Regions from separate parts of the uncultured Mailhella sp. genome, predicted to be linked through region 2. Evidence: predicted binding sites of a transcription regulator. Region 2 holds the regulator's gene; the other holds the start of a gene.
The links. The regulator sigma-54, encoded in region 2, starts transcription at its own class of promoters, with help from an activator protein. The targets are predictions, from matches to a motif close to CTGGCACGGNNNNTGCTT.
Positions count from the first base shown of each region.

Region 1: ispD (2-C-methyl-D-erythritol 4-phosphate cytidylyltransferase) is a predicted target of sigma-54. The motif match lies at 10,600-10,617, and genes of this name have one in related genera.

Region 1 is NZ_OZ007001.1:2,410,850-2,425,209, forward strand. Features, by position in the region: gene ABGT79_RS10070 (phosphatase PAP2 family protein) at 1-511, shown strand, start outside; gene ABGT79_RS10075 (flavodoxin domain-containing protein) at 591-1,337, shown strand; gene ABGT79_RS10080 (hypothetical protein) at 1,648-3,177, opposite strand; gene ABGT79_RS10085 (lipid-A-disaccharide synthase N-terminal domain-containing protein) at 3,200-3,844, opposite strand; gene ABGT79_RS10090 (glycosyltransferase) at 3,917-4,666, opposite strand; gene ABGT79_RS10095 (NAD-dependent epimerase) at 4,773-5,792, opposite strand; gene ABGT79_RS10100 (UDP-glucose/GDP-mannose dehydrogenase family protein) at 5,881-7,191, opposite strand; gene ABGT79_RS10105 (aminoacetone oxidase family FAD-binding enzyme) at 7,935-9,179, opposite strand; gene ispD (2-C-methyl-D-erythritol 4-phosphate cytidylyltransferase) at 9,248-10,441, opposite strand; RNA gene rnpB (RNase P RNA component class A) at 10,496-10,855, opposite strand; gene ABGT79_RS10120 (C4-type zinc ribbon domain-containing protein) at 10,911-11,681, opposite strand; gene ABGT79_RS10125 (Nif3-like dinuclear metal center hexameric protein) at 11,678-12,550, opposite strand; gene ABGT79_RS10130 (DsbA family protein) at 12,977-13,669, shown strand; gene ABGT79_RS10135 (hypothetical protein) at 14,106-14,360, opposite strand, start outside.
Region 2 is NZ_OZ007001.1:712,947-727,306, forward strand. Features, by position in the region: gene ABGT79_RS02780 (amidohydrolase family protein) at 1-614, opposite strand, end outside; gene ABGT79_RS02785 (hypothetical protein) at 617-1,006, shown strand; gene ftsH (ATP-dependent zinc metalloprotease FtsH) at 1,025-3,019, shown strand; gene folP (dihydropteroate synthase) at 3,022-3,924, shown strand; gene cdaA (diadenylate cyclase CdaA) at 3,926-4,675, shown strand; gene ABGT79_RS02805 (hypothetical protein) at 4,659-6,011, shown strand; gene glmM (phosphoglucosamine mutase) at 6,014-7,366, shown strand; gene rpoN (RNA polymerase factor sigma-54) at 7,450-8,892, shown strand; gene ABGT79_RS02820 (DUF262 domain-containing protein) at 9,286-9,735, shown strand; gene ABGT79_RS02825 (hypothetical protein) at 9,717-11,135, shown strand; gene ABGT79_RS02830 (DUF262 domain-containing protein) at 11,132-12,733, shown strand; gene ABGT79_RS02835 (hypothetical protein) at 12,712-13,530, shown strand; gene ABGT79_RS02840 (ABC transporter substrate-binding protein) at 13,997-14,360, shown strand, end outside.

The sequences.
Region 1 (14,360 bases), 1.7 Mb from region 2:
GATCGGCGTGTGTTCCACGGCGCTTTTCTGCGCGGGCTTTGTCTGCGGCCGCCGGGCGTGGATGCGCGTCGGTCTGCTGATGGCGCTCTCGTGCGCGGCCACGCCGCTGCTCGTGTCCGCGCTCAAGGCCGTGACCGGCATGTATTGTCCACGACAGCTTGAGGAGTTCGGCGGGCATGCGGTGTATCGGCGTCTGTTGTCGATGTTTTCCGGCCCTGCCGGCGGCAGGTGCTTTCCCGGCGGGCACGCATCCGGGGGCTTTGCCCTCACGATGGCGTTTTTCTGCTGCTCCGGCCGCGGCGCTCGGGCGGCGGCGCTGGTGCTGACATTGGGCGTCGGCTGGACCATGGGGCTTTATCAGATGCTGCGCGGGGAGCATTTTCTCTCCCACACCGTCGTGAGCATGCTGCTGGCCTGGCAGATGAATATTCTGCTGGTGCTTTTTGTGGACGGGGCGCTTTTGCCGGCGCTGGCGCGGCGGGCGGCAGGGCGAAGACGCGGGAGCTCTTGAAAGAGCGGGCGCGGTCGGCTAGGCTGAGGGAAGCGCCGTCGTCCTTTGCCCGGCGTTTTTTGCAACATCAGGAGCTGTCATGAAAAAGGTGACCCTTGTTTATTTTTCTCCCACCGGCAATACCAGAAAGAGTGTTGAAGCCATGGCCGCGGCGCTCGGCGGCGCGGCGGAGGTGCTGGACGTGACCACGCAGCCTGCGCCGACGCGTCGTTTCGGTCGCGACGAGGTGGTGATCATGGGCGCGCCCGTGTACGCGGGGCGCATTCCCGCGGTGGCGCGGGAGCGGCTGGCGGGGCTGAGCGCCGACGGCGCAACCTGCCTTGTGGTGGTGACCTACGGCAACAGGCACTACGACGACGCGCTGCTTGAGCTGGCGGATCTGGCCGCGGCGCAGGGCTTTGCCGTGGCTGGCGGGGCCGCGCTGGTCGGACGCCACACCTTTGGCGAGATTCAGACGGAGCGGCCCGACGCGGCCGATCTTGCCGCAGACGCGGCGTTTGCCGTGCGCGCGCTTTCGCGCGGCGGGAACGCTCCGGCTCCGGCCATTCCCGGAAACCGGCCCTACCGTGAGGGCGGCAGCGGCGGCAAGTTCCGTCCGCTCACGTCCGACGCGTGCGTGCGCTGCGGGTTGTGCGTGAAGGAATGCCCGGTTCACGCCATTGCCGACGACTGCGTCACCATTGCCGATACCTGCCTTTCCTGCTTCCGCTGCATCCGCCGCTGCCCGAAGGGCGCAAAGAACATGGATACCGAAGCCTACCGTTCCTTTGCCGCGGCCTTCAGCGAAAAGCTGAAGAACCGGCGGGAAAACGAATACTACTGCTAATGCCGCTTTTTGAAGCGCTTCGGCGCGACGCCGATGAAAAAAGCCCCCGAAAGGGGGCTTTTCTTTTGGCTGAGAAGGTGGGCGAGTGTTGCCGGGGAGCCCTGTTTCGCGCGACGTTGTTGTGCGCCCCTCTTTGCGCGGTGCGTGGAGGCAACGAGGGGGCCGTCGAGGGGCAAGGCACGCCGCAAGGGGGCGTGTTTTCGCGGTACGCCGGGAGGGGGCGTGTTGCGAGACTCGCCGAGAGTTTGGCGAGAAGGGGAACCGTTGCGCCGGTCGTCAGTTCCCCGGGGGCGGGGCGTTTCGGCGCGGGCTACTTTTTGTCCACGATGAAGAGCTGCATGTACTGGTTGCGGCTGGTCTGCACGAGCAGACGTTCCTCCACGTTGAGCTGCCCCTGTTCGATGACGGCAGGGGGCGTCGTGTCGGTGTCGAGCAGCAGAAAGCGCGATTCCGGCACGTCGCCGAGCGAGACGATTCTGGTGGTGTCCCGGCCGATTTCCCACTCTTCCGTAGGACTGAAGTTGTCGAAGGAGTAGCAGAGCAGGCCGTTCAGGCGCGGCAGCGTGCGCAGCTCTTCCAGCGAGCATGTGGGCGCGACCTTCTGCACCACGGGGCGAGTCGAGCCCATGCGGAATCCGGCCAGCGCCACGAGCAGCACCATGACGCAGGTCACGGGCACGATGAAGCGCGGGAACTTGAGCCCGGCCGCGCCGAGGAGAAGGCAGAGCAGCGCGAACAGGGAGGCGTAGAGCGCAAAGTCGCGGTGACTCCAGGCGATGAACAGGCAGATGCCCGCAGCCGCGAGCGCGCCGAGGCCGAGGTGAACGGTGATGATGCGTTTTTCCAGAAGGGAGAGGGTGTTTTCCTGGAGGCCCTTCACCCAGTGCCGGAGCACCTGCGCCGTGAGCAGCGCCAGCGGCACCATGGCGGGCATGAGATAGCGTTCCTTCTTTTCGGGCACGAGGGAGAGCAGCAGCAGGGAGAGCAGGAACCAGCAGAGCAGGAATTTGATTTCGTATTTTCTGCCGTCTTCCTTGTTCAGCCAGCGGCTGCCGAGTCCGGCGAGGCAGGGCAGGGCCCAGGCTCCCGCGAATCCGGGGAAGGAAAGATAGAAGAAGAACGAGGCCGTGTGCATGGTGCTCCAGGCGCTCACTTCGCCCTGCGCCACGGTGGCGGCCACGCGGGGCACGGCGAGGTACACGTAGAGATACCAGAGCGAACCGAGCAGGCAGCCGCCGAGAAGAATGACGGCCAGGCGCTTCCAGGGCAGCGAGCGCTGGAAGGCGAAAAGCGTGACGAGGAAGGGCAGCAGCATGGTGTAGAGCTGCACGGGTCCCTTGCTGAGCACCGAGGCGGCCATGAGCAGCACGCCGGCGATGAGCCAGCCGCGTTCTTTCCGCACCAGTCCCACGAGCGCGCCGGTCATGAACACCACGGAGTAGATGTCCCAGGAATTGGTGGTGCCGAGCTTGAGCGTGAGCAGCATGGTGGAAACGACGAGCCCCGCGTAGAAGGCGGTTTTGTCGTCCTTGAAGAGGGTGCGGTGCAGATCGAAGCAGAACACGCCGAGCAGCGCGGTCACGAGAATGACGGGCAGATGCAGGGCGAACATGGAGGGATGCGCGTCGAACAGGAAGACGGGCGCGGTGAGCCACACGGGCAGCGGCGGCTTGTTGAGGCGGATTTCGGTGAACAGGTGGGGAATGAGCCAGTCGCCGTCGAGCGCCATGGACTGCGCGGAAATGAGATTGCGCGCCTCCATGATGCCGGTGCCGAACACGTAAACGAGCGGCAGAAGGACGAACAGGGAAAAGACGTAGAGAACGATGCGTTGTTTCATGGGGAGGCCTTTGTCGGGGGCGTCAGGAACGTTCGGAAGAAGAGCGCGCGCTTTTCAGACCGATCACGATGTTTCGCACGTAGGCCGCGAGTCCCAGGGCCTGTCCGAGAATGAGCACGATGTCGAGCCTGAGCACGCCGTAGAGACAGATGAGCACGGAACCGGTGAGGCTGATGCCCCAGAAACCCATGGGCAGCACGGAAACGTGATGCCTCGAGGAATACCACCACTGGTACACGAAGCGCAGCGTGAAAAGGGCCTGACTTATGCAGCCGAAGACGAGCAGCGGCAGGGGAATGTCGGGGTTCTTGAACAGCGTCTGCGCGATGTTGGCGCCGCCGAGAGCCAGACTGACCGCGGCGGCGGGCGGAGTGAGGAGCAGCACGAGGCGCAGCGGCAGGAGGCATTTTTGCCATATGCCGTTGGCCTTGAGGTTCCAGAGATAGATGTAGTAGGAGATGAACTGCCCGAGAATGATGGCGAAATCGTTTCTGAGCCATCCGTAGAGCATGAGCAGGTAGGCCCCGCAGATGCTGAACACCCAGAACAGCGAGGGGGAGATGATTTTTTTCGCCCGTTCGGTTTTTATCCACTGGTGGAGCATGCGCAGGGAAAAGAAGCCCTGAGCGAGCAGCCCCACGCCGGTGACGAGCAGATATTCCTTCATGATGATTCCTTGCGCGGCCCCGGCAGACGTTGCAGCGGCGGGGCGTTCCGGAACGCGGCGCGTTTCGGCGGTCTATTCGTGCCTGAGGTTGTCGGAAGCGATCTTGTAGGCGATGTGTCTTTTCTGCATCCAGCGCACGACGAGGCAGTCCACGAAAGGCGAGAGCAGCCTGTTCCACAGATTGAACTTGGAAACGCCCGCCACGCGGGGAAAGTGCGACACGTTCACCTGCTTCACCCGGCCGCCTTCAAGCTGAATGAGCGCGGGAAAGAAGCGGTGCATGCCCTTGAAGAAGGGCAGGGAGCGGGCCATGTCGGCGCGCATGACCTTGAGGGGGCAGCCGGTGTCGCGCGCGCCGTCCTTGATCATCATGCGGCGGAAGCCGTTGGCGATGCGCGACTGAATCTTCTTGAAGCCGGTGTCCTTGCGGTTGGCGCGCACGCCGGTGACGAGCTCGTAGTCGCTAAGGTAGGGCGTGAGCAGATCCAGTTCCTCGGGCGCGGTCTGAAGATCGGCGTCGATGTAGGCGAGGTAGGGGGAGAGCACCTGATCCATGCCCGCCTTGAGCGCGCTGCTGAGGCCCGTGTTGCAGGCAAGCTCGATGAAGAAGAAGTGTTCGTGTTCGGCGCAGGCGGCGCGGATTTTTTCGCCGCTGGCGTCGGAGGAGCCGTCGTTGATGAAGAGCACGCAGGAGGACATTTTGGCGCGGGGCAGGTAGGCGGCCAGGCGCGAGGACAGGGCCTGCATGTTGTCTTCTTCGTTGTAAACGGGAACGAGTATGGTCAGATCGTAGGAGGCGGTCTGGTTCTGCTGGCTGGTCATGATCGTTCTCCCCGGCGTCTTGCGCCGTGTGAGGGGGTGGGAGCGGGGGGCTTCGGCCGGAAGGGCCGCGCCGCGAGGAGCCGGACGCGCAGGGGCGTCCGGCAAATCAGTCTTCCCGGATGGGATTGTCATCGGAGAGGTACCACTCGGCAAAGCGTCGGATGCCTTCGGCAAGGGGCGTGGCGGGCGCAAAGCCGGTGAGCTTCTGCAGCTTTGAGGTGTCGGCCCAGGTCTGATACACGTCGCCCTTCTGCATGGGCATCATGATTTTTTCGGCCTTTCTGCCCAGCGACTCTTCCAGAATGCTGATGAAGTCCATGAGGGCCATGGGATGTCCGCAGCCGACGTTGTAGATGTCGGTGGGCACGGGCCCCTCGGGCGCATGATCGATGAGCCGAACCACGGATTCGATGATGTCGTCGATGTAGGTGAAGTCGCGCGAGAGGTTTCCGTTGTTGAACACCTTGATGGGCTCTCCGGCGAGAATGGCTTTTGCAAAGAGCACGGGAGCCATGTCGGGTCTGCCCCAGGGGCCGTACACGGTGAAGAAGCGCAGGCCCGTGGAGGGAATGCGGTAGAGATGCGCGTACACGTGGGCCATGAGCTCGTCGCAGCGCTTGGTGGCGGCGTAGAGGGACACCGGGGTGTTCACCGGATCTTCTTCGCTGAAGGGCGTTTTTTCGTTGCCGCCGTACACGGAGCTTGAGGAGGCGAAGAGCAGATGCTTCACCGGATGGCGGCGGCAGCATTCCAGCAGATTGACGAAGCCGTACACGTTGCCCTCCACGTAGGAAAAGGGATTTTCCAGGGAGTAGCGCACGCCTGCCTGACCAGCCAGGTTGACGGCGACGTCGAACGCGCCTTCGGCAAACAGCTTTTCGAGGCCTTCGCGGTCTTCGAGGCGCAGGCGCACGAAGCGAAAGCCCGGATGCGAGGCGCTTTTCGCGCAGACGGCGTAGTCCGTCTCTCCGGTCACGCCGAGCCTGGCCAGACGGGCCGTCTTGAGGCGTGGGGAATAGTAGTCGTTGATTTCGTCTATGCCCGTCACGCTGTGGCCCATGTCGAGCAGCCTTCGGGAGAGAAAGTAGCCGATGAAGCCGGCCGCGCCGGTAACGAGTATGTTCATAAGCAGTCCTTTTTCATGCAAACGGCTCCTCGTTCACGCGGAAGAAGGAGCCGGGAGGCGCGGAGCGCCGCAAAAGTCAGGCGAGAGCTCAGCCTATTCTGTATCCGGTGAATCCGGTGTGCTTGAGGCTCTCTTCCCTGTAGATGTTGCGTCCGTCGAAAATGATCGGGCTCTTCATGGCTGCGCGCAGCTTCTTCCAGTCGGGCAGACGGAATTCCTTCCATTCGGTGACCACGGCGAGGGCGTCCGCGCCGCTCGCGGCTTCGTACATGTCGGGAGCGAAGAATACGGAGTCGCCGAGCAGGGAGCGGCATTTTTCCATGGCCACGGGGTCGAACACGCGCACGGCGCAGCCGGCCTTGAGAAGCGCGTCAATGAGCACGAGCGAGGGAGCCTCGCGCATGTCGTCGGTGCCGGGCTTGAAGGCGAGCCCCCACACGGCAATGGTGCGGCCACTGAGGGAATCGCCGAAGTGGCGGGAAATTTTTTCAAAAAGTACGGTTTTCTGCCGGGCGTTCACGCGTTCCACGGCCTGAAGCACGTCCATGTCGTAGCCGTAGCGGGCGGCGGTGGCAATGAGGGCCTTCACGTCCTTGGGAAAGCAGGAACCGCCGTAGCCGCAGCCCGCGTACAGAAACTTGGGCCCGATGCGGTGATCCATGCCTATGCCCTTGCGCACCATGTCCACGCTGGCGCCCACGCGCTCGCAGAGATTGGCTATGTCGTTCATGAACGAAATGCGCGTGGCGAGCATGGCGTTGGCCGTGTACTTGGTGAGCTCGGACGAGGCGCGATCCATGAACAGCATGCGGTCGCCGGTCATCATGAAGGGGCGGTACAGCTCGCTCATGATGGCGCGGGCGCGGTCGCTTTCCACGCCGATGATGACGCGGTCGGGCATCATGAAGTCGTTGACGGCGTGACCTTCCTTGAGAAATTCGGGATTGGAGACCACGTCGAAGTTGAAGGAAACGCCCCGGGCGTCGAGTTCCTCGCGGAGAATGGCCTCCACCTTGGCGCAGGTGCCCACGGGAACCGTGGACTTGACCACCACCACAAGGTCGCCCTTCATGAGCTGCCCCACGGAACGGGCGGCGTTGCACACGTAGGTGAGATCGGCGCTTCCGTCTTCGCCTTCGGGGGTGCCCACGGCGATGAAGGCCGCGTCCGCGCCGTCGAGGCATGCTTCCAGGGAGGTGGTGAAATGGAGTCGGCCCGCGGCGGCGTTGCGGGCGAGCAGTTCCGGCAGCGCGGGTTCATAGATGGGGCAGCCGCCGGCGTTGAGCTTGGCGACCTTGGCGGCGTCGGTGTCCATGCACCAGACGTCGAGCCCGACTTCGGAAAAGCATGCGGCCGTCACCAGCCCCACGTAGCCCGAACCTATCACAATGATTTTCATCCGTGGTCCTTTGTCAAAGTTGTGTTTCCCGGAAGGAAACAGACCGGACGGGGAGCCCCGTCGGAAGGAAAGCAGGTGCGGGCGCAACCGTGCCGGGCGCGATGTGCGGGAAGAAAAGTCCCGCCAAAAAGAGTCCTTCTCCGTCTGCGGACGGAGGGCAAAAGGGCGTGTCGGGCGTCGGTTGCCGCCGGGCATGCGGCCATGTCTTTTGCCGGGAAAAGCGCGGACTGACTGCATGTTTTACACTCTTGCTTAGTCTAAGGGTACAGAATTGTCAACGATCGTTACAGTCCGTTACAGAGCGGAGTCGTTGAAAGGCAAGGCTTCGGCGGAAAAGAGAGCATTGCCGCCCGTGCGGGAAAAGCGCGGAAACACGGTCTGCGCGCAGGGCGCGGGCTTGCGTCGGGGCGGGGGAAAAGCGCAGGGCGCGCCTTGGTCTTTGTTGCGGGCGTGCCTGCCGGGATAGCTGCCCGCGCGGAGCTCTTCCGGCGGCGGGAGCGTGCGGGGCGTGTTGCCGGCGAACCCGGAAGGAGGGGCGGCGCATTCGGCGGCGCAGAGGCGGAGGGGCTTCATCCACGCCGCCCGGAGTCCTTCCGCGTCCTTTCGCCGCATCGAAAGAGCCGCCTGAGCGGGATGCGGGCAGGCTGCGGGAAAGCGCTCGCAAACAGGGAAGAACACGCGGGGGAAGCTTGCCGTTTCCCGCTTCGGACCGGGAAAAACGGCGTCTTTGCGCAAAACGGCGTCTATCGGCGGGGCGCGCGTTCGCCCGCAAGCGCGGAGGAGACGAGCTCGCCGCTTGCAAGCGCCCAGTGAATGTTGTAGCCGCCGAGCAGTCCCGTGACGTTCAGCATTTCGCCGCAGAAGTAGAGCCCCGGCACCTTTCGGCTTTCAAGGCGTCGAGTGAGTCCGGAGAGCCGCACGCCTCCCGCCGCGGCTTCGGCCTTTTTCAGGCCTTCCGTGCCCGAGGGGCGGCAGCGGAAGCGATGCACGGCGTCGGCAAGGCGCTGCCTGTCCTTTTTACCGAGCTCCGCGCATTTTCTGCGGGCCAGATCTTCCGGGCAGAGCGCGTCGGCAAGGCGGGCGGGCATGTAGCGCGAGAGCAGATTGCGCACAAGAAGTCTGCCGTGCTCCTTTTCGTTGAGAAGTTCGAGCACGGGCAGTTCCGGCAGAAAGTCGAGCACCAGCTCGTCGCCGCTCTGCCACCAGCAGGAAGCCACCAGCACGGCCGGGCCGCTCACGCCGCGATGCGTGAACAGCAAAGAGCGTATGCCCGCAGGATCGGGCCGGATATCCTGACCGTTTTTACGCAGCCCCGCGCGCACGTTGAGGCTGATGCCTTCCAGACCGGAGAGCGGCCAGTCGCCGGGCATGACGAGCGGCACGAGCACGGGCCGGAACGGTTCGACGTCATGCCCCCACGAGGCCGCAAGCCTTGTCAGGGAATCGCTGGATCCCGCGGCGGGAAAGGCCGGAGAGCCTCCGGCCAGCACCAGACGCCTTGCACTCACCCGTTCCTCTCCGGCGGCAAAGGAGAAGGCGGCCTCTTCGCCGCTTCTGCCGAAGGACGGCGAGGACGCGGGCAGGGAAAAGCCGCGGGCCGTGCAGCCGAGATAGAAGTCCACGCGTTCGTCGTCGCACTGCACGGCCAGCCTGTCGGCCAGAAACGCGGCCGGGCGCAGACCGAAAATCTGCCCGAAGTCCCGTTCCTCAAAGGGCAGGCACAGTTCGCGCAGCAGGTCGAGCACTCTCTCGCAGGGAAAGGCGCGCAGCACGGTGCGCACCACGTCGGGAGCGTCGGTGAGGTAGTGCGCTTCCGTGATGGTGCGGTTGGTGAAGTTGCCGCGTCCGCCCCCGGCCAGCGAAAGCTTGACGCCCGGCCTGTCGTGACTGTCCACAAGCGCCACGGAAAGCCCGCGGCGGGCCGCGTTTCTGGCGCAGAGAAGTCCTGAGGGGCCGGCTCCGATGATGGCGACGTCGTAAAGGAACATGAGGTCTCCTGAGAAAGGCGTGGGCGCGCGGCCCGGCAAAGGAAAGAGGGGGCCCGGAAAGCGCCGGATCAGCGCTCGGCGCGCAGCGCCGTGACGAGCGCCACGGCCTTGATGCCCTGAAGAGCGCCGGTGAAGCCCAGCTTCTCTTCCGTGGTGGCCTTGAAGGCCACGTGATCGAGGGGCAGATCGAGCAGCCTTGCCACGTTGCGGCGGATGGCGTCGGCGCGGGGGGCAAGCTTCGGCTTCTGGGCTATCACGGTGAGGTCGGCATGCACGAGGCGCACGTGGGCTTCGGCGGCCTTCGCAAGCACCTGATCGAGCAGCACCACCGAGGAAATGTTGTCGAAGGCGGGATCGTTGTCCGGGAACAGCTGGCCGATGTCGCCCCCGGCAAAGCAGCCGAGCACGGCGTCCATGAGGGCGTGGAGCAGCACGTCGCCGTCGGAGTGGGCGCGGATGAGGTATTCGCCGCCTATTTCCACGCCGCCCAGCATAAGCGGACGATTGCCGCCGTAGGCGTGAACGTCGTAGCCGTAGCCGCAGCAGGGCAGAGAAGGTTTGTGTTCGGCAAGCAAGGCGAGATCCTGTGGGTTGGTGATCTTGACGTTGTCCCGGTCGCCTTCCACGACGAGCACGGGAGAGCCGACGCGCTCCATGAGCGAGGCGTCGTCGGTGACGTTCCAGCCTTCGCGGTCGGCGCGTTCGTGGGCTTCGCGCAGCGCGGCGAGCTCGAAGGCCTGCGGCGTCTGCACGGCGCGCAGCGACGCGCGCTCCGGCGTGCGCGTGACAAAGCCGTGCGCGTCGGTTTCCTTCACGGTGTCGGTGACGGACACGCCCGGAATCACGCCGGAAACCGAACCTTCCCGCAGCGCGTCGGCAAGTCTGGTCACGAGGGCGGTGCGCAGAAAGGGGCGCGCGCCGTCGTGAATGAGCACTGTGCGGCAGTCATCCGGCAGTGCGGCGAGCGCGTGACGCACGGAATCCTGACGACGCTCTCCGCCCGCGGCAAAACGAAGGGGCACGCCGCAGGATTCTTTGGCGTTGAGTTCGAGCGCCTCCTGACGGGCCCTTTCCAGACGCTCTTCGGGAAACACGAACACCAGACCGTGAATCAGCGGCGACGCGGCCATGGCGCGCGCCGAATGCCACCAGAGCGGCGCTCCCTGGTAGGGCAGAAACTGCTTGGCTTCGCCGCCCGTGGCCTCGGCCATGCGGCGGCCCTGACCGGCGGCGAGGATGACGCCCCAGCATTCATTATGCATGCTCACCTCGCGGATAACAGGATGGGGAGGGAACTTGCGCTCCCTCCCCATGATAAAAGGAGTCGGACTATAAGCCGGGTTTTGTACCGTTCCGAAGAACGGCGGCTGTCATTCCTCTAGAGACGCGGTTGCCCGCGCCTTCAAGCAACCTACCCGGAAACCATGGGCCGGGCCGGCCGGTTTCCCTATTTGGTCTTGCTTCGGATGGGGCTTGCCTGGCCTGACGTGTCGCCACGTCAGCCGGTGAGCTCTTGCCTCACCGTTTCACCCTTGCCGCTCCGAAGAACGGCGGTCTGCTTTCTGTTGCGCTTTCCAGCGGTCGCCCGCTCTGGCCGTTAGCCAGCATCCTGCCCTGCGAAGCCCGGACTTTCCTCCCCGGATCATGCGATCCGCAGCGACAGCCCGTCCGACTCCGAATTTGTGCGCGTTGCAGCGTTCAGCCGCGCCAAACGCGGCCAGACTCCGACGCTTATTCCGCGCTTTCCGCAGCCCTGGCTTCGGGCTTGGGAGCGTTGGGATCCTGATAGTCGTGGGCCCAGTACATGAGACGCTGGCAGTTCGGGCAGCTCATGATGTGGTTGCCGCGCTGCAGATCAATGAACACCTGCGGCGGAATGGCAATGTGGCAGCCCGAGCAGATGCCCGCTTCCACAGGCACGATCACCGGATGACGCAGGCGGTTGCGGATGAATTCATAGCGGCTCAGCACGGGCGGGGAAATGAGGGCCGCCACTTCGGCACGCTGGGCTTCCAGCGCTTCAAGACGGGTGCGGCATTCGGCGATGCGCTTTTCCAGATTTTCCTTCTGGCTTTCGAGCTCGGCCTTGAGTTCGTTCCAGGTTTCCTCCACGGACTGAAGATTGCTCTCCTGCAGGGAACGTTCTTCCTGCAGAGCCATGCGCTCTTCCTCGCGGGTCTGGTTCTGGCGTTCCATGCTGTCCATTTCGCGGATCATGGCCTGATATTCGCGGTCGTTTTCCACCTGCATCAGCTTGTTCTTGCTGTTGTTCAGGCGGGATTCGTCGTCCTGAATGTCGGCGTCGAGGCGCTTCTGCTGTTCCTGCAGGTGCTGGAGCTTGTCCAGAATCCAGTTGCGCTGGGTGTCCTGCGAGTTGAAACGCTTCTGCAGAGATTCCACTTCCTTGGGAGCGGCTTCCATTTCGGCCTGCACGGCGTGAATGCCGTCGTCCACGTGCTGGAGAGCCACAAGCTGGCGGATCTGTTCAATATAGAGGCTCACGACAGTACCTCCGGTACTTCAGAAAGAAAGGTCAAGGGCAGGAAGGGATCCCTGCCCGGCAAAAACGTCACCGTCACGCCGTCAAGCTTCCTGTCCAGAAGCAGCGCGAAGCGGCGTATCATTTCTTCTTCCAGGGAAAAATGCCCCACATCAAGAATTGCCATGGGGCAGAAATTCGGGCTGCGCGCATCGTGGCGCGAGGCCAGGGCCAGCGCGTCGTGATACTTCACGTCGCCGGTGATGAACACGTCCGCGCCCGCGGCCGCGGCTTCCTCAAGCAGCGAGGAGCCGGATCCCGTACACACCGCCACGCGGCGGATTTCCCGGTCGGGATCGCCGATGAGACGGGCCACGCCGCACATCCTTTCAAGCGGCAGCGCTTCGCGCATGACGGCGCAAAGGCGCGCAAGGGACATGGCTTCGGGCAGCCTGCCCGCGCAGCCGAAGCCCCCTTCGACCACGGAGCCGTCCGGCGCGGTGAACGTGCCCGTCTTTTCCAGAATCACGCGGTCTTCAAGGCCGAGCAGATCGGGCAGCCAGGCGCTCGGTCCGAGGGGATTGGCGTCGAGCGTGGTGTGGCTTGCGTAGAGGGGCACGTCGTTGCGGTACAGAATGGAGAGCGCGTCGGTGTAGCCGTTCAGCGCGCTCGTCCAGGCGGGGCGCATGGCGAGCGGATGATGCGTGAGCACCATGTCCGCTCCGGCTTCCACGGCGGCGCGCAGCTGTTCGGGCGCAGGATCGAGGCACACGGCAAGATGGCGTATGTCGGCGCGGGCCGAGGCCACCTGAACGCCGGAATGATCCCATTCCGCCATAAGCGAAAGGGGAGCCGTCTGTTCAATGATGCTGATAAGCTCGCTCTGAAGCATGGGTGCTGCCTTCTGATACAAAAGCGTGGATATGCCGGGGAATTCATATTTCTAGGGAAACTTCTCTCCTTCGTCAAGTTCCTTTGCGGCGCGGGCCCGGGGAAGAGGGGGAAATGCGCTCTGCCGGACGCGGCGTCCGTGCTTTAGGGCAAGGACAGGCGCGGGGCGGATCGCTGATCCGGAAGGGCGGCGCGAGCGAGGCGGCGGGAAAAGCGGCACGGCCCTCCATGTCTGCCGTCGGAGCTTTCGGGCGCAGCGGAAGCTGCCTTCGTGCGCGTCGGCCGAAGGGGGCGACGCTCGGGGGGGAACCGGAAAGGTTTCCCGCAGCTTCCCGACGCGTTCGAGGGCCTTCGAGCTTTGGGGAAACCGGAGCCGCTTCGGAACTTTTTTCTTGGCGAGCGGCGCGGATTGCGGTAAGGGAACGCCATGCCATCCTTCATTTACATTACCGACGTTTTTTGTCCCTGGTGTTTCGGCTTTGCTCCGGTCATGGAGAAGCTTGTTGCGAAGCATTCCTTTCCCGTGCGCGTTCTGTGCGGCAATCTTGTGGACGAACCCGAACAGACTTCGGGCATGGGCACGCCGCGTCTGCGGGCGTTTTTTCAGCGCCTTTCCGACACCACGGGCCGCAAGCTCGGCAGCGGCTTTTTCGGACTGCTGGAGGAGTCGGGCAGCGTGCTCATGGATTCCTCGCGCTCCGCGCTGCTCATGGCCGCGCTCAAGAAGCTGGCTCCCGGCCACGCGCTGGAGCAGATGGAAGCGTTTCAAAACGCCTTTTATGAAGACGGGCGCGACGTGCTCGCTCTCGACGTGCAGGCCGACGTAGCGGCGCGCTGGGGCGTGACGGCGCAGGCGCTTTCGCAGGCTCTCGCTTCCGAGGCCGTGCAGAAAAAGGCTCAGAAGGAAATGGACGAGGCCGAAGAGATTCTCGGCGATTTCGTGGTGTACCCTACGCTTTTTGTGAAGACGGACGACGGAGAACTGCACGCCGTGGCTCGGGGCTTTGCGCCCTTCGACGAGGTGGAGGCCAAAATCGAGGCCGCGCTTGCTTCCGGAGAGTCTCTGAACGCGGTGTCGGGCTCGGCCTGCGGCCTGAACGGCGAGTGCTGCATCCGCTGACGAGCGTTCCCTGACGCCTCCTGCGTCGGCGCGTTGCGCGTGCCGAAATCCGTTCGTGTGTTTTCTGCGGAGGGGGTCGGAATCAGAACGCGCTGTTTTGTGTCTTCTGCGGAGCTGACGGAAAACGCGCGGAGCCGTCGCGCCTGAACGCTTTTCAGCGCGTTGCCCGACGTCGTTGCCTTGCGCCGGGCAAATCTGCCTGCGTTCGTGACGACACGCACCCATCGACATCCGCGCCTTTTGTCCTGCGGAAGACTCCATCAGCGCAGAAACATCCGGCCTCTTCCTTTGTCTCCCCGCAGCGCTTGGACGTTTTTCCGAATGCCGGGAGCAGGCTGCCCCCCAATTAAAAAGTTTTGAAAGAGAGGATGGGGGCCCCGGGGGAAGGAGGGAAAACTTTTTCAAAAGTTTTCCCTCCTTCCCCCGTCCTCTATTCTTATTCTATCCCAAACTCATACTGTTCGAGCTTGTCGAGGATGGCGGACATGACCATGGCCATGACGCCGGAGACCACGGCGGCGGTTTCCGCCGGGACTTCGGAGACGCCGCGGTTCAGGAGGCGGCGGAAGAACACGTCCGGGCATTCCTGGGTTTTGGTTCTGACCATGGGATCCACGTAGGCGCGGAACGCGCCGTCCACGAAGTCTTCGGCCTCTTTGGGGCTGTATCCCAGCTTTTGCAGCATGCTCTG
Region 2 (14,360 bases):
TCGGAGATTTCCTTCATGCAGGAGGAGGTATCCATCCAGACGTCGCGGCCGGCGAGGGCGTCGAGGGCGTAGGACCACTGTCGGAAGCCGCCGAGGTGGGCGGCGACGACGTTGAGGTGGGGGAAGTCGTCGAGGATGGCGGCCATTTTATAGGGACAGGAGGGGTTTTTCTCCGGGGGGAGGCTGTCGCCTATGTGTATCATAAAAATAAAATCCCTCTGTGCTTCCTCGAAGATGGGGTAGAGGCGGGGATCATTGAGCCAGAAGTGCTGGAAATCCGGGTGGAGCTTGATGCCGTGGACGCCCGTGGAGCGGAGCCAGTCGAGCTGCTGTTTCCAGTCCGTGCAGTCGGGGTGGATGGAGCCGAAGGCGGTGATGCGCGGATAATTGTGCTGGAGGTAGCCTGCGTAGGCGTTGCAGGGGCGCACCTGGAGGGCGCTCGTGGCGGCGCAGAGGGCCACGCAGTGATCGATGCCCGCGCGGCCTGCGCGCAGGAGCAGGTCGTCCGGGGTGCCTTTGCAGTGACAGAAGAGCTTGTAGTGTTCCGCGAGCTTCATTTTCGCCTTTTCGGCGATGCGCGGATGAAAAACATGAGTATGGCAGTCAACGAACATGAATGAACCCCATCGGCCGGGCGGGCCAAAAATGCGGCGGGAAAAGGCGTTCGTCCGCGTTTTGTGAGGGCGCGCAGAAGCGCGGACGGGCCGCGGGCGGACGTGATTTTCCGCATCGGCGGATGCTAGCCCAAGGCGGGAAGTCTGGCAAGTTCGGACGGTTCCGAAAGAAAAAAGCGGGGCGCAACTCATTTCAATTCGGCACGATTCTTGCAGAAAAAAGTTCCCGGAGCGGAAAAACCGGCCTGCACATCATTGTCAAAGTCGGCAAGTGGCATTACAAATATAAAAAACGACAGGGGCGACGCATCGTCGCCTGCGGAGCCTGCCGTTTCACCTGTGGCAGCCCGGCAAGCCGGGCCCTCTCCGTCACTTTGAGTGCGTCATCATAAGCAGCCATGGAGGCAGCTTTGAACCAGTTTTCCCGCAATATCCTGCTGTGGAGCATCATAGCCGTTGCCATGATCTCCCTGTTCAGCCTGTTCAACGAAAACGGCGGAACCCCGCAGAACTCCGCCGCCTACAGCACTTTCCTCTCGCAGGTCGACAACGGGGAAGTCAGTCAGGTGGTGATCGAAGACAGAAACATCACCGTCGTCACCAACGACGGCCGCACCTACAGCACCTATGCCCCCAACGATCCGAACCTCGTTCAGGAACTCAAGAACAAGAACGTGGTCATCGACGTCAAGAAGCCCGAAGAAACGCCGCTTGCCATGTCGGTGTTCATTTCGTGGTTCCCCATGCTGCTGCTCATCGGCGTGTGGATCTTCTTTGCCCGTCAGATGCAGGGCGGCGGCGGAAAGGCCATGTCGTTCGGCCGTTCCCGCGCGCGCATGCAGGATCAGAATCAGGTGGGCAAGGTCACGTTCGCCGATGTGGCCGGCGTGGACGAAGCCAAGGAAGAGCTTGCCGAAGTTGTGGAATTTCTTTCCAATCCGCGCAAGTTTACGCGTCTTGGCGGCCGCATTCCCAAGGGCGTGCTGCTCGTAGGCCCTCCCGGAACCGGCAAGACTCTGCTGGCCCGCGCCGTGGCCGGTGAAGCCGGCGTGCCGTTCTTCTCCATTTCCGGTTCCGACTTCGTGGAAATGTTCGTGGGCGTGGGCGCCTCCCGCGTGCGCGACCTCTTCGCCCAGGGCAAGAAGAACGCCCCCTGCCTCATCTTCATCGACGAAATCGACGCCGTGGGTCGTCAGCGCGGCGCAGGTCTCGGCGGCGGTCACGACGAACGCGAGCAGACCCTCAACCAGCTGCTCGTGGAAATGGACGGCTTTGAATCCAACGAAGGCGTCATTCTCATTGCGGCCACCAACCGCCCCGACGTGCTGGATCCCGCGCTGCTGCGTCCCGGCCGCTTCGACCGTCAGGTCGTGGTTTCCACGCCCGATCTGCGCGGCCGCGAACGGATTCTCGAAGTCCACACCCGCCGCACGCCCCTCGCCAGGGACGTGGATCTCACCACCATCGCCAAGGGCACGCCCGGCTTCTCCGGCGCCGACCTTGAAAACCTCGTGAACGAAGCCGCGCTTCAGGCCGCCAAGCTCAACAAGGACCGCCTGAACATGTCCGACTTTGAATACGCCAAGGACAAGGTCCTCATGGGCAAGGAACGCCGCAGCCTCATCCTGAGCGACGAAGAAAAGAAGATCACCGCCTATCACGAAGGCGGACACGCCCTCGCCGCCAAGCTCCTGCCCGGCACCGATCCGGTTCACAAGGTGTCCATCATACCCCGCGGCCGCGCCATGGGCGTGACCATGCAGCTGCCCAATGAAGACCGTCACGGCTACTCCCGCGACTTTCTGCGCAACAACCTCGTGGTGCTGCTCGGCGGCCGCGTGGCCGAAGAAATCATCATGGGCGACATCACCACCGGCGCGGGCAACGACATCGATCGCGCCACCAAGATGGCCCGCAAGATGGTGTGCGAATGGGGCATGAGCGACAAGATCGGTCCGCAGACCGTGGGCGAACATGAAGAGGAAGTCTTCCTCGGCCGCGAATGGGGCCACACCCGCTCCGTGAGCGACGACATGGCCCGCCTCGTGGACAGCGAAGTCAAGGCCCTCATCGACGAGGCCCGCGAACGCTGCCGCACCCTGCTCACCGAACACATCGACATGCTGCACGCCATCGCGCACGCCCTGCTGGAACGCGAAACCATTTCCGGCGAGGACATCGACATCCTCATGCGGGGCGAAAAGCTGCCCCCCTTTCAGATCAACGGGCAGAACGCGGGCGAATTCCATCTTGAGGAAGAACACTCCGCAGACGAAAAGAACAACGCCGGGAACAGCCAGTCCAACGCGACGCCCCCTGCGGAGACCGCGGCCCCTCAGCCTGAGGAAAAGGCCGCAAGCGACTCTTCCGCCTCCGGCGAAGGAGCCGACAGGGGAGACAAATAACGATGAATAAGGACACGGTCTGGATGCTTCGCAACGGGGCATTCAGCCCTGTTTCCACCGAAAAACAGGGCGGTACGCCGTCGCGCTTCACACTGTGGGGCGTGGTGAACGTAACGCCCGACTCCTTTTTCGACGGAGGCAGGCACCCTTCTTTTGAAAGCGCGTTTTCCCACGCCAGACGCCTCGCCGCAGACGGAGCCAGAGTGCTTGATCTCGGCGGGGCTTCGTCGCGTCCGGGCGCGCAGGACGTCCCCCCCGACGACGAAATGCGCCGCGTGCTGCCTCTCGTGCGCGCCCTCTCCGAAGGTCGCGGCAGACGCACCCCGCCCGACACCCTGCTCTCCGTGGACACCTGGCGCACGTCCGTTGCCGCCGCCGTGCTCGAAGCCGGCGCCGACATCATCAACGACATCTCCGCCGGCGTGTGGGAGCCCGAAATCACCGACGTGCTCGCTCAGTATCGCCCCGGCTACGTGCTCATGCACTGCCGCCCCGGCATGACCCCCGGCACCATGCAGAACGATCCGCGCTACGAAAACGTGCTCGACGAGGTCATCGCCTTCCTCGAAGCGCGCATGACCGCCCTCGTCAAGGCCGGTCTGCCCGAAGAAAACATCATGCTCGATCCGGGCATAGGCTTCGGCAAAACCGCGGAACACAACTGTCAGATACTCGCCGGCATCGAAAGACTCCTCGCCCTGGGGCGTCCCGTGCTGCTCGGCGTTTCCAACAAGAGCATCTTCGGCGACCTGCTCGGCCTCGACGTGACAAGACGCATAGAAGCCACCAGCGTCTGCACGGCGCTGCTCGCCGCGCGCGGCGTCTTCCATCACCGCGTTCACGACGTGGCCTCCGCCCGGCGAGCCCTCACCCTCGCGGAACACTTCACCCCCTGGAAAGACTGACATGTTCGCACTGGGACAGTTGACATTCGGCTGGCGAGACCTGCTGGACATTCTCATAGTAGCCATTCTCTGCTACTACGGCATCCGCTTCGTGCGGGGCACGCGCGCCATGGCCGCCCTGAACGGCCTGCTCCTGCTGCTCGCCCTGTTCGCGGCCGCCCAGTTCCTCGGCCTGTTCACCCTCGTGTGGCTGCTCCAGAACGTGTTCAGCTCCCTGTTCCTCGTGGTGGTCATCCTGTTCCATCAGGACATCCGCCAGGCTCTCTCCAACATGAACTTCCGACATCTTTTCCGGCGCAAGGCCAACGTGCGCACGGAAATGATAAGCACCGTGAGCCGCACCGCCTGCGCTCTCGCCGCCCGCCGCATCGGAGCCATCATCGTCATCGAACGCAACGTCGCCCTCGGCGACATGACCGAAAAGGGCGTCACCATCGACGCCGTGGTTTCGCAGGATCTGCTCGCCACCATCTTCTTTCCCAACACGGCGCTCCACGACGGCGCCGTCATCATAGGCCACAACGACCGCATTACCGCGGCAGGCTGCGTGCTGCCGCTCGCCAACGTCGCCCGTCAGCACTTCGGCACCCGTCACCGGGCCGCCATCGGCATCACCGAAGTGAGCGACGCCATCTCCATCGTGGTATCGGAAGAACGCGGAGAAGTGACCCTAGCCCAGGACGGCCACCTCTCCAATCCCCTGAATCAAGAACGCCTGGAACGGATACTGGCCAATGTCCTCAATCAATAACAGCCGGTTGCAGACCGTTCTTTCCGTACTGCTCTCCCTCGTCATCGCCACGGGGCTGTGGTATCTCGTCGTCGGTCGCGATCACGTGGAAACGCAGGTCGAACTGCGCGTGGAATACCGCGGCCTGCCCGACGGACTCATCATCCGCGAGGGCATGGTCAATCACATTTCCGTGCGCCTGCGCGGTTCCGCCGAACTTCTGCGCAATCTGCATTCGCGCGACCTCGTCTATACCGTGGATCTTTCCGGCGTGCAGCGCGGCGCCACCGCCCTGCCCCTGGCCGTGGATTCCATGCCCGACTTCAAGGCCTTTGAAATACTCGAAATCATGCCGAGCAGACTCGTGCTTGAGGCCGACGCCCTCACCGAACGCGTAGTGCCGCTCGAAAACAAGATGCTGCCCCTGCCGGCGGATTCGCCCTACCTTATTTCCCACGCCATTCTTGAGCCGTCCTTCGTCACGGTGAAGGGCCCGGAAACTCAGGTCAACTCCCTCGACCGGCTCATCGTGGTGTACGATCCCACCAAGAACGCCAGCGAAGGCCCCCATGAGGCCAACGTGGCCATCGTGGCCCCGCCGCAGGTGGAAATCACCCCGCCCGTGACCACACTGCGCTACTCGCTCGACCTCAAGACCCAGAACGTCACCCTCTCGCGGGAAATCCAGCTCGACAACGACGACGAAGGCTACAGCGTGCGTCCCGATCAGGCCAGCGTGGAAATCTCCGTGCCCGAAGCCCTCGTGGAAGACCGCGACTACCTCGACGCCGTGCGCGTCATCGTGCGCCAGCCCGCCGACTTCACTCCCGGCGACAGCGCGGAAGTCACCCCCATAGTCATGCTTCCCTCGGGCGCGGGCCTCATTTCCATCGAACCGCCCACCGTCATGCTCTTCAGCCGCACCGACATCGGCGCGGAAAGCCACAACTGGGCCCCGGCCGAAAGCATATTCACCCTGCCGACCAACACCTTCGGCATGAAACTGCCCGATCAGCGGGTGTCCGGAAACTTTTCGCTGAGCGACGTCGTGCTGCCTTCGGCCTCCATGCCTCAGCCCAACGACCTCAAAGTGCCGCCCGCCCTCTCCGGCGACGACAAGCCCGCCGATCAGCCCCCCGCGTCCGGAACAGACTCCGCTCCCGCCAAGGTGACCGTGCCCGCCAAGGTCGCCGCTCCGGCAAGCATCGCCGTACCGGCAAAAGTCGCTCCGACAAAAGTCGCCGCGCCCGCCGCTTCCGCCTCCACGGCCGGAACCGCGAACGCCGCGACCTCCGTCAGCGTCGGCGGCCACGGCGGAACAACTGCTCCCAAAGCACCCATCGAAACACAGGATTAGCCATGTCTGAACGTCTTTTTGGCACCGACGGCCTGCGCGGCCGGGTCAACACCTATCCTCTCACGGCCGAAATGGCCCTGCGCCTCGGCCTCGCCGCCGGCACCGTGTTCCGCTCCGACGAATGCCGCCGCAAGGTCATCATCGGCAAGGACACCCGTCTCTCCGGCTACATGTTTGAATCCGCGCTCACCGCGGGCCTGTGCGCCTCCGGCATGGACGTGTATCAGGTGGGCCCCCTGCCCACTCCCGCCATCGCCTTCCTCACCCGCAACATGCGCGCCGACTTCGGCGTGGTCATTTCCGCCTCGCACAATCCCTATCACGACAACGGCATCAAGTTCTTCGACCGCGAAGGCTTCAAGCTTCCCGACGAGGTCGAAGACAAGATGTCCGAGCTCATCCTCGACAAGGACTACGAATGGGACTACCCCGCCTCCAACAAGGTGGGCCGCGCCTACCGCATCGTGGACGCCTCGGGCCGCTACATCGTGTATCTCAAGAGCAGCTTTCCCCAGCAGCTCACCCTCGACGGCCTGCGCGTGGTCATCGACTGCGCCAACGGCGCCAACTACAAGGTCGCACCCCTCGCCCTTGAGGAACTCGGCGCCGAAGTCTTCCGCCTCGGCACCTCGCCCGACGGTTTGAACATCAACTATCAGTGCGGCTCGCTCCATCCCGAAAACCTTCAGGCCAAGGTGCGCGAAGTGCGCGCCGACGTCGGTCTCGCCCTCGACGGCGACGCCGACCGCCTCCTCGTGGTCGATGAAAAGGGACGTCTGCTCGACGGCGATCAGATCATGGCCATCTGCGCCGACGACCTCATGAAAAAGGGCAAGCTCAACAAGAACATTCTCGTGGGCACTGTCATGAGCAACATGGCCCTCGAAGTGTTCATGAAGGAACGCGGCGGCCAGCTCCTGCGCACCAAGGTGGGCGACCGCTACGTCATCGAAGCCATGCGTCAGCACAACGCCATGCTCGGCGGCGAACAGTCGGGACACCTCATTTTCCGCGAATACGGCACCACCGGCGACGGTCTGCTCGCCGCTCTCCAGATTCTGCGCATCATGCGCGAAACCGGACGTCCCCTCTCCGAACTGGCCGACCGTCTCAAGCTCTATCCGCAAAAGCTCATCAACGTGAGCATTTCCCGCAAGATTCCCTTTGAAAAGTGCGAAAAGCTCATGGCCGCCCAGAAGGACATCGAAGAAAAGCTCGGCACTCACGGCCGCGTGCTGCTGCGCTACTCCGGCACCGAAAACCTCTGCCGCGTCATGGTGGAAGGCGAAGACGAAGACTTCGTGCGTCGCGCCGTCCGCCGTCTGGCCGACGTGGCTTCCGAAGAACTCCGCTGAAACCTGTCGCGGCACGGAATTACCGCTCCGTGCCGCGTTTTTGTCGACCGTGCCTCCCCTTTCAACCGTCACCAGGAGAAATTATGGCCTTTGAAATCAAACAGCAGTTCAAACTGAGCCAGCAGCTCCACATGACGCCCATGCTCAAGCAGGCCATTTCCCTGCTTCTGTTCTCCCGTCAGGAACTGGTGGAAGCGGTGCAGCGGGAACTGCTGGAAAATCCCTTCCTTGAGGAGCGCGAAACCGACAACGCCGCCTCCTCCGCTCCCGACGCCGCGGCCGATTCCCGCAAAAGCGCCGAACAGGACAGCCCCTGGCCTCAGGAAGAAGTGGCCCGCAGCGCCGAATGGGAAGAATATCTCGGCGAATTTTCCAGTCAGTCGCGCGTGGCTCAGCAGGAATTCGAGGCCGCCGAAGAGGACGGCAATCCCCTCGAAGCCTGCCACTCCGCCGAACCCAACCTCGAAGCCCATCTCATGGGACAGCTTCTGCTCTCCCCCCTCACCGAAAAACAGAAGTCCATCGGCGAGTGCATCATCGGCAACCTCGACGAAACCGGCTACCTCACCGCCACCGACGAAGAAATCGCCTCCCTCGCCGGCGCGGATCCCTCCGAAGTGCCGCCCGTGCTCTCCGCCATCCAGAATTTCGATCCCGTCGGCGTGGCCGCGCGTTCCCTTTCCGAATGTCTGCTCATCCAGCTGCACGCCCGACGCGACGATCGTGACCCCATCCTCGTCGATCTCGTTCAAAATCACCTCGAAGACCTTGAAAAACAGCGCTATAAGCCGCTGTTGCGCCATTTTCACATCGACCTCGACACCCTCAAGGAATACATAGGCATCATCCAGAGCCTGGAACCCCGCCCCGGCGGCAGCCTCGGCAGCAGCACGCCCTGCTACGTCAGCCCCGACATCTTCGTGCGCAAGGTGAACGGAGAATTCGTCATCCTCATGAACGACGAAGACCTGCCCCACCTCCAGCTTTCCCCCCTCTCCGAAGAGCTCGCCGAGAAAAACCGCTCCAGCGAGGAAAAGGACTACATGAACGACCGACTGCGCTCGGCCGTGTGGATCATCCGCAGCCTCGAAGAGCGGCAGCGCACCCTCTATCAGGTGATGGAAAGCATCGTGAAGCATCAGCACGACTTCTTTGAATACGGCGTGTACAAGCTCAAGCCTCTGGTGCTCAAGGACATCGCCGAAGACATCGGCCGCAGCGAATCCAGCATAAGCCGCATCACCACCAACAAGTATGTGGGCACCCCCCACGGCATCTTCGAGCTCAAATACTTTTTCAACAGCGCCCTCTCCTCCAGCGACGGCAGTCAGGTGGGCTCCGAAAGCGTCAAGGCCCGCATCCGCGCCCTCATCGACGGCGAAGACCAGTCCCATCCCCTGTCCGATGAAGACATCAGCTCCCGCCTCAACGAGGGCCTCGGCGTCAAAATCGCCCGCCGCACCGTGGCCAAGTACCGCGAAGAACTCGGCATTCCGTCATCGTCGCGCAGAAAGAAGCATCTGTAAAAGTCGCCCGCGAACGTCACCAGCGTCGCCCCATCCCGTCCGGTGCGGAACAATCGCGGCACGATTTCCGTTTTCAACTTTCGCCCTCCAGGGGCCGTCGCTTCTACGGCTCAAAAAGGCAGAAGGCATGGCGCGCCCCGTGTTTCCGACACGAGGGCGCGTTTTTTTTCACGCTTCCGGCAGCACTTGGCGCACGCAGAGCCGCGAAACATGAAAACGCCCCTTTCTCTGATTCACGGCCGCTTTTTGCCTCTTGCCGACACGAAAAAACTCTCGTTGCGCCCAGGGGCCCTTGAACCTGCAAGTCCCAGGTGCTAGCATCGTTCAAAAATTCCGTCCCTTCCTCCTTTCCGCAAATCGTAATCTTGCCCGCCCGCCTCTGGGAACGTACACATGGATGACGCCGTCCTTTCCCTGGAAGAAGCCCTGAAAAACAAAACCTTCCTCGTCAAAAGCTATCAGCGCGGCTACCGCTGGACGGACACGCATGTGGACGCGCTTTTACAGGACATTGCGGACTTTGCCAAAAGCGGCAAAGAACACGAGTCCTATTTTCTGCAGCCCGTCATCGTCAAAAGCCTGAAACAAAAAGACGGTTCCGAGAGCTGGGAGCTCATCGACGGTCAGCAGAGGCTCACCACCATTTTTCTCATGGACGCCGTCCTTTGCCGCGCCCTGAACAGGAGCAGCGCCTTTCCTTCAGGATACGCTACGAAAACCGGGAAAAAAGCGGTGAATTTCTGCGTCGTCTTGCCCGGGAACCAGAGTGGGCGGAAAGTGCGGAGGGGCAGAAGGAATCTGGAAAAAATCCCGACTTCCATTACATGGCCCGGGCATGCCTGAGCGTGACGGCGTTCTTCCGCGAACACGCGCCCGGCGAAGCGCTGTACGAAGCGTTTTCCCGGCGCGTACGCGTGCTCTGGTACGACGTGACGGGAGAGGAAGGAAGCACGGAGCAGCGCTTCGCCCGCCTGAACATGGGCCGCATTCCCCTGACCGGCGCGGAACTCTGCCGGGCGCTTCTCATCAGTCGCGCGGGGCGAGAGGACGGGCATCCGGGAGCCGACAAACCTCATGCGTCCGGACTTTTTGCCGGCAGGTCTCAAATTCTGCTCGGCAGTCTTTGGGACGACATGGAACGCTCGCTGCACGAACCGTCGTTCCGGGACTTTCTCGGCCTCGACGGCGACGATTCCGGCGCTCCCCGCATGGGCTTTCTTTTGGATATCGTCACCGGGCGGCCGCACGGCGATCCCGACGATCAGTTTTCCTTCCGGCGCATGAGCGAGAGACTGAAACAGGGAGAGCGCGCCCGCAGCGTATGGCACGACGTGGTGCTGAGCTGGCAGCTTCTGCGCTTCTGGCATGAAGACAACGACCTCTATCACTGGACGGGCTGCCTCATCAGTAAAGCGGTCAGGCACGGCAGCGCCGTCCCCTGTCTGCAACACCTGCTTGCCCTGGCGCGGGAAAACAGAAAGTCGATCTTCCGCAAAAAGCTGCTGGAAGAAATACGGACGGTCATGTTCGGCGGCAACGCCCTGCCCGATCTGCACGCGCTGCGCTACGACAGTGATTACGACCTCATTCGACGGCTGCTCTTTCTCTTCAACGTCGAACTCTCGCGCGAAAAGGGCCGCCGCTTCCCCTTCGGAGAGCATCGACGGCAGAGCTGGAGTCTGGAACACATTCAGGCGCAGAACGTCGAGAGCCTGACGAATGTACGCGATCAGACCAACTGGGTGAGGGATCACCTCGACGAGCTGCGTCAGATGTCTCCAGACGCGCTGACGAAAGAAGAAAAGCACATGAGCGACGACGAATTCCAGGAGAAAAAAAGCGCGCTTGCGGCATCCTGTTCGGCCTTTCTGAAAAAAGACGACGAAAAGAAAAACATGGAGGACTTCGATGCGCTGTACAACGCCGTTATGCAGTTCCTGCGCCGCGTTTCGGGAGACAGCGACGAGCGAACGCACACGCTGGGGAATCTCGCCCTTCTGGACGGCGGAAGCAATTCCCGCCTGAACAACGCCATTTTCGCCGTCAAAAGGACAAGGCTGCTCAACATGATGCGGCAGGGAATCTATGTGCCTCCCGGCACCGTCGCCGTGTTCCTGCGCGCCTTCACGCAGGAACATTCCGTCTCTCCCTGCTGGACCGTCCGGGACATGGACGACTATGAACGGGAAATAGAGAAAACTCTCAGCGCCTTCTGCGAGTCTCAGGGAGGAATTCCGTCATGAACGGCATGACTTTTCACCAGCTGCTTCAAGATCATGACATCGTCATTCCCGTCATTCAGCGCGACTATGCCCAAGGCAGGAGCGATGAGCGCCGCGTTCGGGAGGGCTTCGTGGCGGAGCTGAAAGAGGCGCTGACCGAAAACAAGAGGCTCATGCTCGACTTCATTTACGGAGAAGTGGAAGACGGCGTTTTTCTGCCCTTCGACGGGCAGCAGCGCCTGACCACGCTGTTTCTGCTGCACTGGTACGCCGCGGCCCGGGAAGAGTCACGCGACTCGCGGCGCGACGAGCTCAGCGCGCTGCTCCGACGCTTCCGGTACGAGGTGCGGGAAAGCTCGCAGAACTTCTGCCGGGAACTGGCAGAACACGCCGACATTTTCCGGCAAAACGGATCCGGAAAGCCGTCTTTTCTCATCACGGATGCATGCTGGTTCAGCCCGGCATGGAATCACGACGCCACCGTCGCGGGCATGCTGACCATGCTCGACGCCATTCATGTGAGCTTTTCTGACGTGCCTTGTCTTATGGAGCGTCTCGAGGCGGAAGACTGCCCCATCCGCTTTCATTTTGCACGTCTGAGCAAGCTCGGCAACAGCGCCGACGACATTTTCATCACGATGAACGCCCGGGGAAAACAGCTCACGGAATGGGAACACTTCAAGGCGCAGTTTCTGCCGTGGCTCAGGGAAGCATACCCGGACCGCGCCGACGACATCGCCCGCAAGCTGGACAACGACTGGCTCGACGTGTTCTGGAGCGGCTTTCCCGCCCGGAATAACGACGAACATCCGGCAGAGGCCGCCGACAAGCGCATGGCCCGCTTTTTCGACTTTGTCGCGCGCATGCTCCTGCCCGGCCCGGAAATCACAAAAGGCGACCTGTTCTCCCGTGTGAGCGCCGCCCTTTCCCCGGGCAGACAAAGACTCTGCGCGGCATGCGACAATCTCGAACTTGTGGTGCGGATGCTGGATACGCTGCACGAGCTCATTCTCCCGAAAGGGAAAGGCATCGCTCCTTTCTTTGTCGAGCTCTTTTCCGGCGCTTCCGGCGACGCGCTGCCCGTTCCGGGAAAAATTTCCCTGTTCAATCACGGCACTGCCGACACGAATCTGCTCCGCCTCTGCTGCGAAGGGACGCTCTCTTCTTCCGACGAGCTCATGCTTTTCGGTCGCCTCATGGCCGCCGCCCTGCACATCCCCCCGGACAAGGAAAAAAGACGGCTGCGCATTCTGCGCAATCTGCTGGAATATCCTTTTCAGGACGACGGCGAGAACCCTCGTCTCCGACGGCTCCTTGCCCTGCATGATCTTCTCGCCTGCGAAACCGTGAGAGACGAAAACGGATTCAACCCCTGGCAGGTACAGGAAGAGAAGGCAAAGCTTGCCCTCCGGCAAGCCCACGAAGACGACGCCGCGCTTCAGGACGCGCTGGACTATCTGGAGGATCATCCAGAATCGCCGTGTTTTCCCGCGCAGAGCAGGAAGAGAACGCCCCCCTTGTGTTTGAGAGGGAAAGCGTCGTGCGGGGGGCGCATTTTCTTCGTCTGGCCTTCGGGAGTCGGCGCATTTCCTACGATATGCTGCTGCGCTGTCTGCTGAGCTTCGGCGAATACGAGCCTCCCCGGAGCGACTTCAGACCGGGATGCGACGGGAGCCTCCTGAACCTGCGGCAGTTTCTCTGCCCCTCTCCGGAGTCCCCTGCGGGAAAGGAACATTTCCTGCTGCTGCAACGCGCCCTGGAGAGCCTGAGCCAAGAAGGCCGGAACGCGGCCACGACGGAAGAGCTGGAGAACCTCCTTTCCCATGCTGCAAAACGCTGGCTGAACGATCGCGAAGAGCGGCACGAACTGACCTGGCGCTGGTACTTTGCCAGATACGCTGCCATGCGCCCGGACTTCTGCGCCGCCGAACTGCCCAGGAGCGAGCAGGGAAAATATGCCTACGTCCGGGGCGTGAATCCGTACAAGACCTTTGAATGGATGCAGCTGGAGAAAAAGACGTGCGGAGGCAGGCACTGGAATCCCTTTCTCCGCACCGTGTGCGTCCGGGCGTGGGAGGAAGGAGCGGCAGAGCCGGTATGGGACGAAACGGCCTCGCCGTGCAGGCTTCTTCTGCCCGGCGGCCTCTGCCTGACCATGAACGAATGCGCCTGGATTCTGTCCCCTGCCGACGACGGTAAAAAGACTTCGGCCGAAGATGGACGGGCGATTCTTGAACGCCTGTGCGCCCTGCATTCCGAGCTCGACAAGGAAGGGTATCTTCCCGTGCCCGGCAAGGATTCCGAGGAAGGCGTGGACTATCGCCGCATTCAGGGACATCAGTCCCGAAGGTACGACACCACGGACCGGATAGCGCTCATTCTTCCCGTGGTGAAGGCCCTCTCCGACATGGAATGATGTTTCCCGCGCGCATTTTCGGAAAACGCCGCAGCGCGCGGGCAGAGCCGCCCCAAAAACAACGGAGCCCCGCCCCCCAATTAAAAAGTTTTGGAGATGGGGATGGGGGCGCGGGGGAAGGGGAAGGCCCTTTTTCAAAAGGGCCTTCCCCTTCCCCCGCATGCTCTCTTTCTCCCCCTCGTTCCCCACAACGGAAAAAGGCACAAATATTTTCCACATTTTTGCGCTTTTGTAAACACAAAATTGGCAAAAGCTCTTTTTCTTTTACAGAAGAGAAGAAAAATCATTTTTGTCGACGCAGCTACAACTTATTGTATTCAATTGATATACCTTTTAAAAACACTGTATTTACCCTGCATTTCGCGGCATTTTCCCATCGCTTCATGATTGCACACAATCGTAAGATTCTATAAGATTCCCTCCATATCTCTTACACGAACCTGAGTTTCTTAATCGGAGGATCGTTATGAAGCTTTCCCGTGTGTTCGCCTCTGTGGCCATGGCCGCTCTGGCCTGTGGCCTCGCCTTCCCGGCTGCCGCTGCCGAGCCCGTCAAAATCGGCGTGTATCTGCCCCTCACCGGACAGAACGCCTTCGGCGGTCAGCTCGAGCTCGACGGCATCAAACTGGCCCAGCAGGCCAACCCCAAAGTGCTCGGCCGCGACGTTGAACTCGTCGTCGTGGACAACAAGTCCGACAAGGTCGAAGCCGCCAACGCCGTGAAGCGCCTCGTGGAACGCGACAAGGTTTCCGCCTACATCGGCACCTACGGCTCCTCCCTGGCCATGGCCGGCGGCGAAGTCGGCGAAAAGGCCGGCGTGCCCGGCGTGG